3 regions of the Lactococcus sp. bn62 genome follow, and region 1 is predicted to be linked to each of the others. Evidence: riboswitches for the same ligand, from Rfam matches in the RefSeq annotation. Region 1 holds a riboswitch; each other region holds the start of a gene.

What was found. A riboswitch is a leader RNA that binds a small molecule or an ion and turns the genes downstream of it on or off. The one in region 1 is predicted to bind lysine.
Region 2: linked by a shared signal. The riboswitch ahead of P3G65_RS10740 (amino acid permease) and the one ahead of P3G65_RS08730 (diaminopimelate decarboxylase) in region 1 are both predicted to bind lysine.
Region 3: linked by a shared signal. The riboswitch ahead of P3G65_RS03315 (ABC transporter permease subunit) and the one ahead of P3G65_RS08730 (diaminopimelate decarboxylase) in region 1 are both predicted to bind lysine.

What each region holds. Positions count from the first base shown of each region.
Region 1 is NZ_CP120417.1:1,677,032-1,682,438, reverse strand. It holds gene gadC (glutamate:gamma-aminobutyrate antiporter) at 1-242, shown strand, start outside; gene P3G65_RS08740 (glutamate decarboxylase) at 264-1,664, shown strand; gene P3G65_RS08735 (pyridoxal phosphate-dependent aminotransferase) at 1,818-2,981, opposite strand; lysine riboswitch at 3,247-3,419, shown strand; gene P3G65_RS08730 (diaminopimelate decarboxylase) at 3,786-5,063, shown strand; gene dapA (4-hydroxy-tetrahydrodipicolinate synthase) at 5,261-5,407, shown strand, end outside.
Region 2 is NZ_CP120417.1:2,059,182-2,064,588, forward strand. It holds gene P3G65_RS10715 (metallophosphoesterase) at 1-314, opposite strand, end outside; gene rpsR (30S ribosomal protein S18) at 423-668, opposite strand; gene ssb (single-stranded DNA-binding protein) at 788-1,282, opposite strand; gene rpsF (30S ribosomal protein S6) at 1,320-1,613, opposite strand; gene P3G65_RS10735 (hypothetical protein) at 1,799-2,011, opposite strand; lysine riboswitch at 2,226-2,402, shown strand; gene P3G65_RS10740 (amino acid permease) at 2,478-3,941, shown strand; gene dnaX (DNA polymerase III subunit gamma/tau) at 3,973-5,407, opposite strand, start outside.
Region 3 is NZ_CP120417.1:593,886-599,292, reverse strand. It holds gene P3G65_RS03320 (amino acid ABC transporter ATP-binding protein) at 1-373, opposite strand, end outside; gene P3G65_RS03315 (ABC transporter permease subunit) at 374-1,945, opposite strand; lysine riboswitch at 2,034-2,201, opposite strand; gene P3G65_RS03310 (HAMP domain-containing histidine kinase) at 2,341-3,831, opposite strand; gene P3G65_RS03305 (response regulator transcription factor) at 3,919-4,614, opposite strand; gene P3G65_RS03300 (DUF177 domain-containing protein) at 4,716-5,267, opposite strand.

The DNA.
Region 1 (5,407 bases):
TTGTCCCACCGGAATCAATTGCTCAAAGTGAGACACGAACTTATCAAATGATATTACTTATAAGCTTTGCTGTTACAGTAATCTTACCATTTGTTATTTATGAACTACATGATAAAAAGAGTCATGGATCTCTTGAAGAACCAATTCACTTCAAAGCAGGAGAAGTGAATCCAGCCGTTTATCCGGCAGCTCGAGGGGAGCATCATATTGTAAAGAATGAAGAACATATATTAAAACATTAAAGAAAATTGGAGGATGTAAATATGTTATATGGAAAAGAAAATCGTGATGAGGCAGAATTTTTAGAACCAATATTTGGCTCCGAAAGTGAACAAGTTGATTTGCCCAAATATAAATTAGGGAGAAAATCGATCGAACCTCGGGTAGCTTATCAATTAGTTCAAGATGAGATGCTAGATGAAGGGAATGCGCGGTTGAACTTAGCCACTTTTTGTCAAACATACATGGAACCTGAAGCAGTAAAACTAATGAGTCAAACTCTTGAGAAAAATGCAATAGATAAATCAGAATATCCAAGAACAACCGAAATCGAAAACCGTTGTGTAAATATGATTGCTGACCTTTGGAATGCAAGTGAAAACGAACAGTTTATGGGAACATCAACAATTGGTTCTTCAGAAGCTTGTATGTTGGGAGGAATGGCAATGAAATTCTCTTGGCGTAAACGAGCAGAAAAGTTAGGCTTGGACATTAATGCTAAAAAACCAAATCTCGTTATTTCTTCTGGGTATCAAGTTTGTTGGGAAAAATTCTGTGTATATTGGGATATTGAAATGCGTGAAGTACCGATGGACAAAAACCACATGTCAATTAATCTAGACAAGGTTATGGATTATGTTGATGAATATACTATTGGTATTGTGGGGATTATGGGGATTACGTATACAGGAAGATATGACGATATCAAGGCTCTTGATAAGTTAGTTGAAGAACACAACAAACGTACAGATTATAAAGTGTACATACACGTAGATGCTGCTTCAGGTGGACTTTATGCACCATTTGTTGAACCACATCTTAAGTGGGATTTTCGATTAAAAAATGTCATTTCCATCAATACATCAGGTCATAAGTACGGTCTCGTTTATCCTGGAGTAGGTTGGGTATTATGGCGTGATAAGAAATATTTACCAGAGGAGTTAATTTTTAAAGTAAGCTATCTTGGAGGAGAATTACCAACCATGGCTATTAACTTTTCTCATAGCGCGGCTCAGCTGATAGGACAATATTATAATTTTGTACGCTATGGTTTTGATGGATACAAAGCTATACATGAAAGAACGCATAAAGTAGCGATGTATTTAGCAAAATCAATTGAAAAAACAGGTTTATTTGAAATTGTAAATGATGGTTCACAACTTCCAATTGTATGCTATAAATTAAGAGAAGACAGAAATTGTGACTGGGATTTATACGACTTAGCCGATCGTTTATTAATGAAAGGATGGCAAGTGCCAGCCTATCCTTTACCAAAAAACTTAGAGGATAATATTATACAACGGATAGTAATTCGAGCGGATTTTGGAATGAATATGGCATACAATTACGTGCAAGATATGCAAGAAGCTATTGAATTTTTGAATAAGGCACATCTTAAATACCATAATAATCCTAAAAATAAAGTATATGGATTTACACATTAAAACAATCTCTTTTTTACAAGCCAAACCTATTTTCGTTAATTAATAACAAGAATGAATACATAACAAAAAAGACGAGAAAAATCTCGTCTTTTTTGAGAAGGTTTACATTAAAGCAAAGATAAACTCTGAGTATAGCACAACCATAATAGTAAGTTATTCCGAAAGATATTCTTTCAATCTCTCCATAGCAATCTTAATCACTTCCATTGAAGCTGCATAGGACAAACGGACATAACCTTCACCATATTGGCCAAAGGCTGAGCCTGGAATGAATGCTACATGTTTTTTCTTTGCAAAATCATATAAAAATTCAAAAGAATTGCTGTTATATTCTGCTGGAATTTTGGCAAAAATATAGAAAGCCCCGTCTGGCTTGATAATTTCAAAGCCAAGTTCAGTCATCTTCTCAATAATGTAATCCCGCCGTTTGAGGTATTCGGCTTTCATTAGCTCAGCATCATTTTTTCCTTTACTCAGAGCTTCAACTGCTGCCCATTGCGATTGTGTTGAGGCAGAAGTAACCAGATATTGGTGTGTTTTTACAAGCTGATCAATCAAGTATTTTTGTGCAAAAATCAGCCCCATTCGCCAACCCGTCATCGCATGTGATTTTGAAAGGCCATTAAGTACAAAAGTTTGATCACGTAAAAAGGTCGAAATAGAAGTATGTACATGTTGGCTATAGTTAATTTCAGAATAAACTTCGTCAGAAAGGACAAAAATTTCATGTTTTTTGATGATTTCAGCAAGTGTTTTAAGTTGGGCATGAGTGTAAGTTATGCCCGTTGGATTTGAAGGATAATTAAGGATGATAGCCTTGATATTCTCGGTTTCGTTCAATACTTGCTCAAGTTTTTCAGGAGTTAAGACAAATTTATCAGTTGTGGTATCAATCTCGACCAATTGACCGCCAGCTAAGCTTACTACAGGCGCATAACCTGAGTAAGCAGGTGCTGGGATTAGAACTTTATCGCCAGGTTCAATAATTGAAAGGAGACAAGTAGCAATCGCCTCTGTGACACCAACTGTGGTCAAAATTTCTGTTTCAGCATCGTAATGTAAATTGTATTTTTCAGCTACAAATTGACTGGCTGCATGACGGAGTTCAATCAGGCCACGCATGCCAGTATAATGACTTTCATCGGCATCAATCGCATCAATTGCAGCTTTTTTGATATGTTCAGGTGTCGGAAAATCTGGTTCACCAAGTGTTAATTTCAAAACATTCGGTATTTTGGAGATTTCCTGATCAAATTCACGAATTTTAGAAATTTCAATTTTTCCAAGATTAGTGTTAAATTTATTTGATAAATCCATACATAGCACCTCCGCAGGTCAATAGTTAAAGTTGGCTTCAAGCAAAAACTCCGTATATTCGTCGTTTTAAATTTGTATTATAGCATTTTATTTTAAAAATTCACAAAACAATGTTGCAAAATATTTTGGAGATTCGGAAGTTCAGATAAAAAATACACCTTGTAAACCTTGATTTAAAGCAGTTTTAAAGAAAAAAATAAGTCAATACTAAAAATTTGAAAAGTTTTCAATTGACAAACAATACTGAAAATATTATAATTGTGAAAAATAAATTAGAGGTAGCAATGCAAATGAGTACTACACGAGAGGAGGCATCCGACGACCGTGTACGAAAGGTAATCATTGCCGAACGTTAGCAACAGAGGTATCTGGCTAGCGTGGGGGTATAGGAAACACCTATACCACTCGGACTTGAATAAGTCTGGCGCTAAGTGATCGAACCGAATAATATAGAATTCTTTTTTAACTCTATTTTCATGACGACATAAAAGGCGCTTGTACTTACAAGTGCCTTTTGTTTTTATATGATGTGAGTTTGCAGGTTGAAGCGCGACAACGATAGAATAATGTTTTAGCGAGTCAACGAATAAGAAAAACTCTGCTTCTTACATCGAAACTCATTATATCAGTGGTCAAAGGGCACTGGAGACAGAGTTAAAGATTGAGATGGGAAAAAATATCATTTGGTAGACTAAAAGTAAAATCTTCCTTCTTTCAGTTACAATTTTTGACAACCCTCCAGAGCATTGAAATCACCGAAATCTTCAGATAAAGATTTGCATAGCAAGTCCACAGGAGTATGAAATGAAAGTACCATTTATTACTAAAAATCAATTAGATAAAATTACTGCAGAATTTCCGACACCATTTCATTTGTATGACGAGCACGGAATTCGTGAAAAAGCAAGGGCGCTAAACACAGCATTTTCTTGGAATAAAGGTTTCAAAGAATTCTTTGCGGTAAAAGCTACACCAACGCCTGCAATTTTGAAAATTTTGCAAGAAGAAGGCTGTGGAGCTGATTGCGCGAGCTATGTTGAACTTATACTGGCAAATAAATGTGGTTTTGATAAGTCTGAAATTATGTTTTCATCAAATGACACTCCAGCTGAAGAATTTTTATTAGCCAAAAAGCTAGGGGCTACGATTAATATTGATGCATACAACCATATTGAATTTTTATCCACATTGGCAGGATTTGAATTTCCCGAAACAATGAGCTTACGCTATAACCCTGGTGGAGTTTTTACAATGGGTACCAAAATTATGGATAATCCTGAAGAATCAAAATTTGGAATGACAAAAGCCCAACTAATTCAGGGAATTAGAGATTTGCAAAAGTTGGGTGTGAAGAAATTTGGAATGCATAGCTTTTTGGCTTCAAATACTGTGACAAATGAGTATTATCCAAAATTAGCACAGCAATTATTTGAATTAGCACTTAAAATTCGTGAAAAAACAGGCGTTTCTCTTGATTTTATAAATCTTTCTGGTGGTATCGGCGTTAATTATCGTCCAGATGAAGCTCCTAACGATATTGCTGTCATCGGCGAAGGAGTACATCGTGTTTATGATGAAGTTCTAACTGCCAATGGCCTAGGGGAAGTCAAAATTTATACGGAACTTGGACGCTTTATGTTGGCGCCTCATGGCTTACTGGTCACACGTGTCTTGCATAGAAAGCAAACATATCGGACGTATATTGGTGTGGATGCGAGCGCAGTTAATCTGATGAGACCAGCATTTTATGATGCTTATCATCATATTACTGTTATAGGAAAGGAGGAAGATAAAGTGAAAGAAATTGTTGACGTGACTGGTTCATTATGTGAAAACAATGATAAATTTGCCAGGCAGCGCGAACTTCCTGTGATTGATGAGGGAGACCTATTAGTCATTCATGACACAGGTGCGCATGGTTTTTCGATGGGATATCAGTATAATGCAAAATTACGAAGTTCCGAATTATTGCTTCAGCAAGATGGGAGCACGCGTATGATTCGACGGGCAGAGCGACCTGAAGACTATTTTGCAACATTGGATGGCTTTGAGTTTGAAATCTTACCGGGAATTAGCTGGTGAACGCTTGTAAAAGCTTTTACTTCTAACCATTGATAAAATCATAAATAATATTTGGATACAAATTAAAGGAGTGGAGTAAAAACAAGGCGAAGAGGAGATGATTTTCAAGAGAAAGAAAATTATACGATGAGTAGTTTCCTTTTCTTCTATCGCAACACTCATCAAAGGTTTCTGAAATAAATCTACAGGAGAAAATAATGCTTAAAGGTTCAATTGTGGCGCTCATCACGCCCTTTAATGATGATAATTCTATAAATTTTGAAAAATTAGCTGAGCTGATTGAATTTCAGATTAGCCATGGAAGTGCGGCTATTTCTATTTTAGGCACAACAGGAGAAGCACCG
Region 2 (5,407 bases), 380 kb from region 1:
AATTTTCCTAAGGGTGCTTCAAGTTCTGCTAAAATTTCTTTTACCTTATCAACATCATGCGCTTGCGCCCAATCGACTTTATCAAATAAGTCGCCTGTGAACAAGATCAAGTCAGGTTGTGTTTTATTTATGTGTTTTGAAAATTTAAAAAAGCGGCGTGGATGTGTGTGCCAATTAAAATGTGTATCGGTAAAGTGTGCAACTTTCAGCCCGGCTGTGTTTGAAATTTTCACTTGTCGCACACGCATTAAATGCGGTTCAACGAAAATACCATAAGCCAAAAGGCAGAAAAGTAAAATTATAATCCATGTCATTGCTTTATTTTACCATATTCAGATTTTTTATTCTTCATAATGAGATTCACGCTCCTTATTGTATCAAAGCACGTAACAAAAAAACACCCGAAGGTGCCTAGTTATTTCTTAGTTTTCGTCAGAAGCTACGAATGGCAAGAGAGCCATAACACGTGCGCGTTTGATAGCTGTAACCACTTTACGTTGGTTTTTAGCTGAAGTACCAGTTACGCGACGTGGCAAGATTTTACCACGTTCTGAGATAAAACGTTTTAAGAGTTCAGTGTCTTTATAATCAACAACTTCGATTTTGTTAGCTGCGATAAAGTCAACTTTTTTACGGCGTTTGAAGCCACCACGTTTTTGAAAAGCCATAGTGTGTTTCTCCTTATATTATTGTATGATGTTGTTGAGTAGAAAAGTCAATACGGATACCGCTTTTATACTCAACGAATAGGGCTCAGATAGACTGCCTTATACAGCTGCCTTACTTATTAGAATGGAAGATCATCATCTGAGATTTCCATTGGTGAGCCACCAAATGGATCTGCATCACGACCAAAATCAGGTGTTGAATTTCCTGCTGAGCTGTTAGAGCCAGCAAAAGGACGATTTTGTGATTGTTGTTGCTGTGGTGCAGAATATGAACCAGAGCCACCTTCACGTGCGGCACGACTTTCAAGCATTTGGAAGTTATCAGCCAATACTTCAGTCACGTAAACACGTTGACCTTCTTTGTTCTCATAATTTCGCACTTGAATACTACCTGTTACACCAATCAAGGCACCTTTTTTAGCCCAATTTGCCAAGTTTTCAGCAGATTGGCGCCAGATGACACAGTTAATGAAATCAGCTTCACGTTCGCCTTGCGCGTTTTTAAAACGACGGTTAACAGCAATCGTAAATGTAGCAACCGCAGTATTTTGCGGTGTGTATCGCAGTTCAGGGTCACGCACAACGCGTCCGACCAAAACAACATTATTAATCATGATGCTTCTCCTTTAAATTTGTCCAGCTAAACTAGAATTAAGCTTCTACTTTAGTGATCATGTGACGAAGAATGTCGCCGTTAATCTTAGCAAGACGGTCAAATTCGCTCAAAGCTTCTGAATCAGTAGCAGCTTCAAGAGTTACGATGTGGTAGATACCTTCGCGGAAGTCTTGAATTTCGTAAGCGAGTTTGCGTGTTTCCCAGTCTTTAGACTCAAGATTAGCAGCACCGTTGTCAGTCAAGATACTATCGAAACGTTCAACGAGGGCTTTCTTTGCTTCTTCTTCAATGTTTGGACGAATAATATAAAGAATTTCGTATTTTGTCATTGATTTTTCCTCCTTTTGGACTAATGACACAGGTTGGAGCCTGTGTAAGTTATGAGTTTTTACTCACAAGTATATATTATATCAAATTTAGCTACATTTTGCAAGTTGATTTATCTTATTTATTCTATTATAAAATAAAAAATAACCCTCTGCCTCTGCAGAAGATTTCTCATCATTTTTTATTATTAAGCGACTACATCAAGCACATTAGCTGGAATGTAGCGATACTCACCTTCTTTCGATTGATAATAGCCAAGCTTTTTCACGATAAAATGCAACTTGCAACGGCTATCAAAGCGCTGGTATAAGTGGGAAATTTCCCCTTCCTGGCTACGGGTTACGCATACTATTTTTTCTCCCGCGTAAGTTGGAGATACATATTTTGGGGTAAACGTCATTGAAAACCACCTCCAGATATAATTGAGATGAAAACGCAATCATCTCTTCTTATATTATAACTCTTTTTAATCTCTAAAACAAATGTCTAGATTTTTAATGGCTAAACATTAAAAAATCTGTAATTTTAAACAACAGCATGTATAATTATTCAAATCTAGTAGGCTCGTCCTTGACATCCCTCTCAAATTAATCTAAAATATTCATAAATACTTAATAAACGATAGAGGTCGCAACCAATAATAAGCTAAGCAGAGCTAGAGCATGCTGAGAAGTTTAGCCCAGGAGCGGTTGCCGAAAGAGAAGTTATGCTCACCGACTTTTCTTGGTTTAGCGGGAAATACCTGTTAAACTGTCGTGGTCTAACTATGACCATGATGCGCTATTCGGATGAAAGATCTTTCTGACGTTTAGCAATCTCTAGGGATTGCTTTTTGTATTAATATTTATAAATTTAGGAGAGAAGTAATGGATAATACTTCAAATAATGAGGCCACGCCATCCACGCAAGTTAAACGTGGCCTTAAACATCGTCACTTAACAATGATTGCCTTAGGAGGAACTATTGGTACCGGGCTATTTGTTGCATCAGGCGCAACGATTTCTCAAGCTGGACCTTTAGGCGCGTTAGTTGCCTATGTCGCCATTGGGCTCATGGTTTTCTTCCTTATGACGTCTTTAGGTGAAATGGCTTCCTATCTTCCAGTATCAGGCTCTTTTGCTTCTTTCGCTGACCGTTATGTAGATAAAGCTTTCGGCTTCGCTATGGGATGGAACTATTGGTTTAACTCAGCAATTACTGTAGCGGTTGAGGCAGCTACAGTTGGTGTTATTATGCAGTTCTGGTTGCCCCATGTGCCCACATGGATATGGTCGACTATTGTGATTGCGCTCATCCTCTTGGTTAACCTCATTTCAGCTAAAGCTTATGGTGAAGCAGAATTTTGGATGGCGACAATTAAAGTCATCGCTGTTATCGCCTTTATCGTGATTGGTCTCGCAACAATTTTTGGAGTTATGAGTTATAAGCCAGATGTGGCACGCAATCTTTCTGCTGGAGGAAATCATGGTTTTGTCGGTGGTATTGGAGGTATGATTGCTGTCTTCATGATTGCAGGCTTCTCTTTCCAAGGTACAGAAATCGTTGGTATCGCAGCCGGCGAGTCAGAAAACCCTGAGAAAAATGTACCCTCAGCGATTAAACAAGTCTTTTGGCGGATTATTATTTTCTATTTCCTCTCAATATTCGTAATCGGTGCCTTGGTTTACTATAAAGACCCAAGTCTTCTCCGTGCAGCAACCCAAAGCGACATTACCGTTTCTCCATTTACCTTGGTATTTGAACGTGCTGGCTTAGCTGCTGCTGCATCCGTTATGAATGCTGTCATCTTAACCTCGGTTATTTCATCTGCCAATTCTTGGTTATATGCTGCTTCTCGCATGCTTTTTGGTATGGCAAAAGAGGGGCATGCACCGAAAATCTTCGCTAAAACAAATACAAGCAACGGGGTACCAATTTATGCAATTTTAGCGACTGTTGCCATCGGTCTTTTGGCCTTCTTAACAAGTATCTTCGGAACTGAGATTTATTTCTATTTGGTCGCTGCTTCCGGTTTATCTGGTTTCTTGGCTTGGATTGGAATTGCTATCTGTCATTTCCGCTTCCGCCGTGCTTTTATTAAACAAGGTCACAAACTTTCTGAGTTAGGCTACCATGCTAAATGGTTCCCTATTGGGCCAATCATCGCTCTTATTCTTTCAATCATTATCGTTATCGGGCAAATTACTACCGTAACGATGAATGCGCAAAGCATCATTACAACCTACCTTGCTTTACCTCTCTTCTTGATTTTATATTTCTCTTACAAAATCGTGAAGAAAACAAAACTTATTCCGCTTGAAGAAGTTGATTTAAGCCGTGATATTGATTAAAACGAATATAAAAACGCCATAAGGCGTTTTTTTAGTCGTTGATTATCTTCACTTTTTCACCAAAAAATTCTTTGGCCTTACTTACAAGAACTTCTTCTTCTTCTGGCTCAGATTCCGTATCTTTTGTAACATGCTGCTCCCCTTTTTTAAGGCTTAAGACATACTCTTGACGTACAGCCTGCCAATCTTGCTCTGCTAAAGCAATAATCTCAGGCGAAAATCCCAATATTGATGACATTAAATTGCCAAAAGTTAATTGTAGGTTTTCATTTTCCGTAACACGCTTTGCTAAATTACCATGAGGAAAAGTAACTACCACAAAATTGCTTGAGGCTGCCACGGGGGCAGTATTATTGATTAAGGCACGGTCTGAAGGTTTGGTAAAGCTGGAAACAATCTCAGGCCATGCACCAAAAACTGCTTGACGAGCTTCGTTGGTCGCTTCCTTTAAAGCTTTAAAAACCAAATCTTGATTTACAGTGTACTTTTCGGTGACTGTTTTCGTTTTCACTTGCTGCTTAATTTGAACTTCTTGACTGACAGTGGATACCACCGTTTGGCTGCCCGTTTCTGCCACTTTAGCTTTTAGCTCTGCAACTTCTGCTTTTAAAGCCTGAAGCTCATGGTTCAAACTTTCCGGAACTTCCTTATCTTCCGCAGAAGAATAAGCACCTGCATCTACAAGACGCATCGTCATCACATCAGCAGCAATTTTACTCTGTGTTGTTTCTTTAATAATTTTCAGAGACTCAATCGCAATATTGATCCATTGGTAAAGACGAGGTCGTGGGATTTCATTATTTTCCCGCAAAAGCAAATCACGGAAATAAGTTAAGAGATCTTCCGTAAAACGTAACATATTTTTACCTTCAAGAAAGATTTTCTCCAAAGCATCAAGTGCAGTTGGTCCATCTGAAGCGATCAATGCTGCAACATAAGAGACAAGCGCTTCATTGGCAATGGAGCCTGTCACTAAAAGAGCATCCTTCTCTGCAAGCTTGCCATCAGAAAAACTTAAGGCCTGATCCAATAAACTCAAGGCATCACGCATTCCTCCCTCGGCAGATTTTGCAATGACATCAAGTGCCGCATCTTCAAACTCAATCTTCTCATCAGCTAAAACTTCTGCTAAGTGCTGACGAATATCATTTGTTGTGATAGCTTTAAAAGCAAATCTTTGCACACGACTAATAATTGTTGCCGGAATTTTTTGAAGCTCAGTTGTTGCTAAAACAAAGACAACATTATCTGTAGGCTCTTCCAAGGTTTTCAGTAAAGCGTTGAATGCTCCCGTTGAAAGCATATGAACCTCATCGATAATATAAACCTTATAAGTTGCGCGACTGGCTGCATAGGTTGATTTATCTCGAATCTCACGGATTTCGTCAACCCCATTATTCGAAGCAGCATCAAGTTCAATCACATCTTCAAGGCTGCCTTGGGTAATAGCTTGACAAATATCACAA
Region 3 (5,407 bases), 1.1 Mb from region 1:
CCAGATTCTCGAGCGCAATAGTCCGAGCTTCTTCTTGGCTTTTTTTCAATACTGTAACTTGCCCAGCCATAACATTTTCGATAACATTCATATTGTTAAACAAGTTGAAGCTTTGGAAAACCATGCCCAGATGCGTGCGATATTTAGGAATATCGAAGCCTTTTGCTAAAACATTTTCACCTTTATAAATTATTTCCCCACCAGATGGCTTCTCCAATAAATTGATTGAACGAAGTAATGTCGATTTACCACTTCCAGATGAACCAATAATCGAAATAACTTCGCCTTGATTTACCGTTAAGTGAATGTCTTTTAACACTTCATTACTGCCAAATGATTTTTTTAAATGATTGATTTCTAAGATTGCTGTCATTTAAGCGTCCCCCGGTTCTTGTACTTGCATTTGATTTTGGATTGGGACGTAAGCGTCTGGTCCATCCATTTTTCTTTCTACAAAGCGTAGAATACGTGTTACTGTAAATGTTAAGACAAAGTAAATTGCACAGATGACAGCAAAGGTTTGGAAATACATAAAGTTTTGTTGCGCCACTGTTGTCCCTTGGAAAAAGAGCTCAGTTACTGAAATTACAGATAAGACTGATGTATCTTTGATATTAATGACAAATTCATTTCCTGTTGCTGGAAGAATATTTCGCAAGACTTGTGGTAAAACAACCTTGCGCATAGTTTGCCCATGCGTCATTCCGATAGCTTGCGCGGCTTCAAATTGCCCTTGATCCACAGAGAAAATACCGCCACGTACAATCTCCGACATATAAGCACCTGTATTGATGGACACAATAATTAGCGCAGCTAAGGTCCGATCCAAACTCAAGCCAAAAGCTAGAGCTGTTCCATAGTAAAGCACCATTGCTTGAACAATCATTGGTGTACCACGGAAAATTTCAATATAAGCTGAAATAAGCCAGCCAAATACTTTATGTAAAAAGGCTAAAAATTTATTACTAATTTCTGGAATAGTACGATAAACGCCAATAAGAAGACCTAAAACCGTACCAATAATCGTACCAATCAAAGAGATGAATAAGGTCATCCCTGTACCATTAAGAAACTGTTTGCCGTTATCTCTTACAATACTGATAATTTGATCATACCAAGCGCCTTGTATTTTAGCTTCTGGTTGAGCAGCAATCATTTCATCCATCAGTTCTTTTTGGTCTTGAGGTGTAAAACCTGTCAAAAAGCTATTAATTACAGGTAAGTTGGGATCATTTTTACGTAAACCTACTGCGACTGTTGTATCATCAGAGTTTGTGACAAAACCTTTTCCTTCGCCAAATTCAATCATTTTGAAGTCTGGATTTGCTTTCTCTGCTGTCACTCCTTCGGGACGTTCAGCTACATAACCATCGATGGCTCCACTTTGTAAAGCCACACGCATGCTTGAAAAATCTTTCATTGCTGTTTGCTTGTTAACACTTTCAATCTGGTCAATCATGTTATAGTGAAAAGTTCCCAGCTGAGCAGTGATTTTTGCACCAGAGAAGTCTGCTAAACTCGATGCTTGAGCAAAGGGACCGCCACTTTTGACCATCATTACAAGGTTAGATGTGTAATACGGTTCTGAAAAGGCGATTTGTTCTCTACGTTCCGCAGTTGGCGACATTCCTGCAATAATGCCATCGATTTTTCCGGATTTTAGAGCTGGCAGCAAGCCATCCCAACTTGATTTGACGATTACTAATTCTTTATTTAACTTATCAGCAAGTTTTTTTGCAACTTGTACATCGTAACCATTAGCCCATTGACCATCTACACCATCAATAGGGACAGCACCGTTGCTATCATCATATTGTGTCCAGTTAAAAGGGGCATATGCAGCTTCCATTCCGACACGGAACTGTTCTGCACTCACTTTTGAACTACCGATAAATAATACCGTAAACAACGTCGCGACAAGTAAGAATAAGTTTTTTCTTCTCATAATACTCTCTCTTTCATTTTTCCAAATAAAAAGCAACCTTTACACAGAGAGGTTGCTAAACGTTGTACGTGATTCATATTATCAGTAAGTAACGAATAGCACTCCGCAAAACTGCGACAGTTCAGCAAGTATCCCTTGCTGCCCCAACAAACTCACTTGGACGAGTGAATTCGTTTCGGCAATGTCTCCTCCGTTTTACTTCAACGCTTGTCCAGCTCAGTAAAACATCCTATTCATTGCGACCTCTATCATTTTATTTGTATATTGTATTTTAAATCTTAACCTTTTTTTAAACGAATGTCAACAATTTTCTCGAATTATCAAAAAACTCAAGAAATAAGATTAAGATTAAAAGTCTAGCAAGTACTTTTAGATACTCAGTAGGCTTTTTATATTTATTTAATCTTAGGAATTTTTAAAGTAAATTTCGATCCTTCGCCTACAATGGAAGTCACACTGACATCCCCGTCATAGTTTTCCACTATGCGTTGGATAATAGACAGACCAAGACCTGTTCCACCTATATCTCGATTTCGTGCTTTATCGGCACGGAAAAAGCGCTCAAAGACATGTTTTAAATCTTCTTGACTAATGCCATAGCCACGATCCTCAACTGTCGTAATAATGTATTTGTCATCTTCTTCTAGATGGATTTTCACTTCTTGGCGATCTTTAGGCGAGTATTTTATCGCATTATCAATCAAAATTTTTAAGCCTTGTTCATAATGGTTGGGATAAATATGAGCCAAACTACCCGGCGTCAAGTAATTCTCAACAGTTAAATTTAAATCAGGATGAATAAGGAGAAAGTTTTTCTTAAGAAAATTAGAAACTTCTGTTGGATCACAGATCAGATCTTCATCTTGAAAATCAATGCTTTCAAGACGGGCCAATGCAAGCATCTCCTCTAACATCGTTCTCATCGTGCTAACTTCTTCTATACTGGCCTGTAAAGACTCCTCAAGCACTTCAGGATCATTTTTCCCCCATCGATTCAAGAGATTCAAATGACCATCTAAAACTGCAAGTGGCGTACGTAGCTCGTGACTGACATCAGAAACAAAACGTTTCTGCTGATCAACGTAATCGTTAAGCTTAATCATCATATCGTTATAAACAGTCGCCAGTTCTTCAATTTCATCGCCTGTTTGAATCACTACAGGTTTGAAATCCGCCTTCAAATTATTGGCACGTGTAGTAATCGCATCGTGCAAACGCTCTAGAGGCTTGATATAGCGACTTGCCATAAAATAACCGACAAACTGAGCAATAAAGAGAGCAATAATTTCTAAGATAATCAAGGCAATCAGCAGCTTTGTTCGCACGCTGTAATAATAACTCATATCATAGAAAGCCTGCACATAGCCAATCAGTTTCCCTGTTTTCTTAGAATGAACGGGTCGTTCAACCAAATAACCAGAATATTCACCAAATGTACGTACAGCATGAGTAGAATCCCCCACATCTTTCCTTAGCGGGAAACCATACGAATTGGTCGAATAAATCAAATTTTCACCGACATCAAAGACATAAAAAGACTTCCTAGAACCAATCATACTTCCAAGTGTTTCTAGCTCATTTTCTTTTCCCTGACTGGATGCTGTGTAGTCTTTGGCATAAGCCAAATAATTCGCAAGATTGTCCTCCGACAGTTTGCTTTCCGATTGGGACAAACTTTGCTCAACATTGTCCAGAGCTTTCATCATGTCCTCTTTTTCAGAATTGATGAAGGTTGTTATGGTCAGTTGATAAACTAATACTGTAAAAATAGTGAAGGTTATAAAACAAAAAATCGTATTTGCAAAGGCCCAACGTAGCATGATGCTTCGCTTACGCTCGGGCAGATTTTCTGCTTTTTTCTTCTTCGAATCAAAAAATTTTACCATGTCGCATTTTTCTATTTCTTTACATCGCCATAAAAGGAATAAATCTAGTGGCAAAACCACTAGAAATCTTCTTATATATTCCCTATATTATTTGCGGTCACGCATGACATATCCCATACCACGAACCGTTTGAATATAACTTTCGCGGCCTTCCACGTCAATTTTGTTACGCAAATAGCGGATATAAACGTCAACAACGTTTGTTTCTGTACCTTCTTCGTAACCCCATACTTCAGAAACCAAGTATTCGCGTGTTACGACATCACCCACATTTTGCATCAGGGTCAAAAGCAAATCGTATTCACGACGTGTAAGGTCAATAACTTTTTTTCCGCGATGTACAGTGCGGTTTGTTTTATCAATTACCAAATCACGGAATGAAGTATTGTCTGATTTTTCAATCGTGTGGATATGGTCTTCACGACGGAAGAGTGAACGGACACGCGCTAACAATTCTTCAATTGCGAATGGTTTTGTAATATAGTCATCCGCTCCAATATCAAGACCTGCTACACGGTCCATAGTTGAATCACGTGCAGTCATCATAATAATATGTGTATCTTTTTCACGGCGTAAGCGTCGTGCAACTTCAAAGCCATCCAGCTCTGGGAGCATTAAGTCGAGCAAAATCAAATCATAATCTTTTGACATTGCTTCTTCAAGACCTTTACGACCATTGTCTTGAACCGCAGTTTGATATCCTTCGTGTTCAAGCTCAAGTGAAACAAATCTCGCAATGTTTTTATCGTCTTCGATAATCAAAATACGTTTAGATGAATTCATAGTTTAGCCTCATTAATATCTTTTCTTTTTAATTTTATTTCCTCTATAATGAAATTATAATATAATTGTAATTTTGTTGCAAGTGTTTTATGAGATTTTTCTTAATTTTTTTCTTCGGAAAAGAAATCTGCCAATCCTGCAAAAGGTGATTTATTTTCTTTATCTGCTTCTTCTTCTTTTTGTTTCTGATAGTCTGCTTCAGACAAGACAGACCAGTTCTTGCCAGAAGGTAAACTTGTGGCTCCAGCTTTCTCATCTTCTGCTAAAATTTGCAAGGGAATTTCTAAAAGAATATTATCAGCTACCGATTCTGATAGACTAATCCAATCTGCTTCCAATGTAAATATTATGTCACTGTCCAGTAAATCTTCATTCTTTTTAAGAAACTCATCTGTGGTGAAGGCTTCATTCACAGCGATTGACATAAGATACTCTACTGGCTTCAAGCTCCGTGATGATGGTAAAGTCAAATCCACTTCAAGTGTATAATCCAAGTAATAGATGCCATCGTCATAGGCGATTTGTCCTTGAACATTTACAGGTTTTGCATCAAGGATTTCTTCTGAGCGTTGCTTAAGTTCTTGCGTTAAATCAAGCGCTTCTTCGAATTTAATTATTTTCTTTTTTGATACTTCTAAAATAGACCATTTCATATTTTATTTTTCCTTTATCTTTATAGTGAGTTTAAAAGAAGGCATATTCACGCATGCCTTTAATTTTATATGTGTATACTATCTGTTTCTATTATATGATATTTTTTTTAATTTTTATAGCCCAATGAACTAAAAGATGT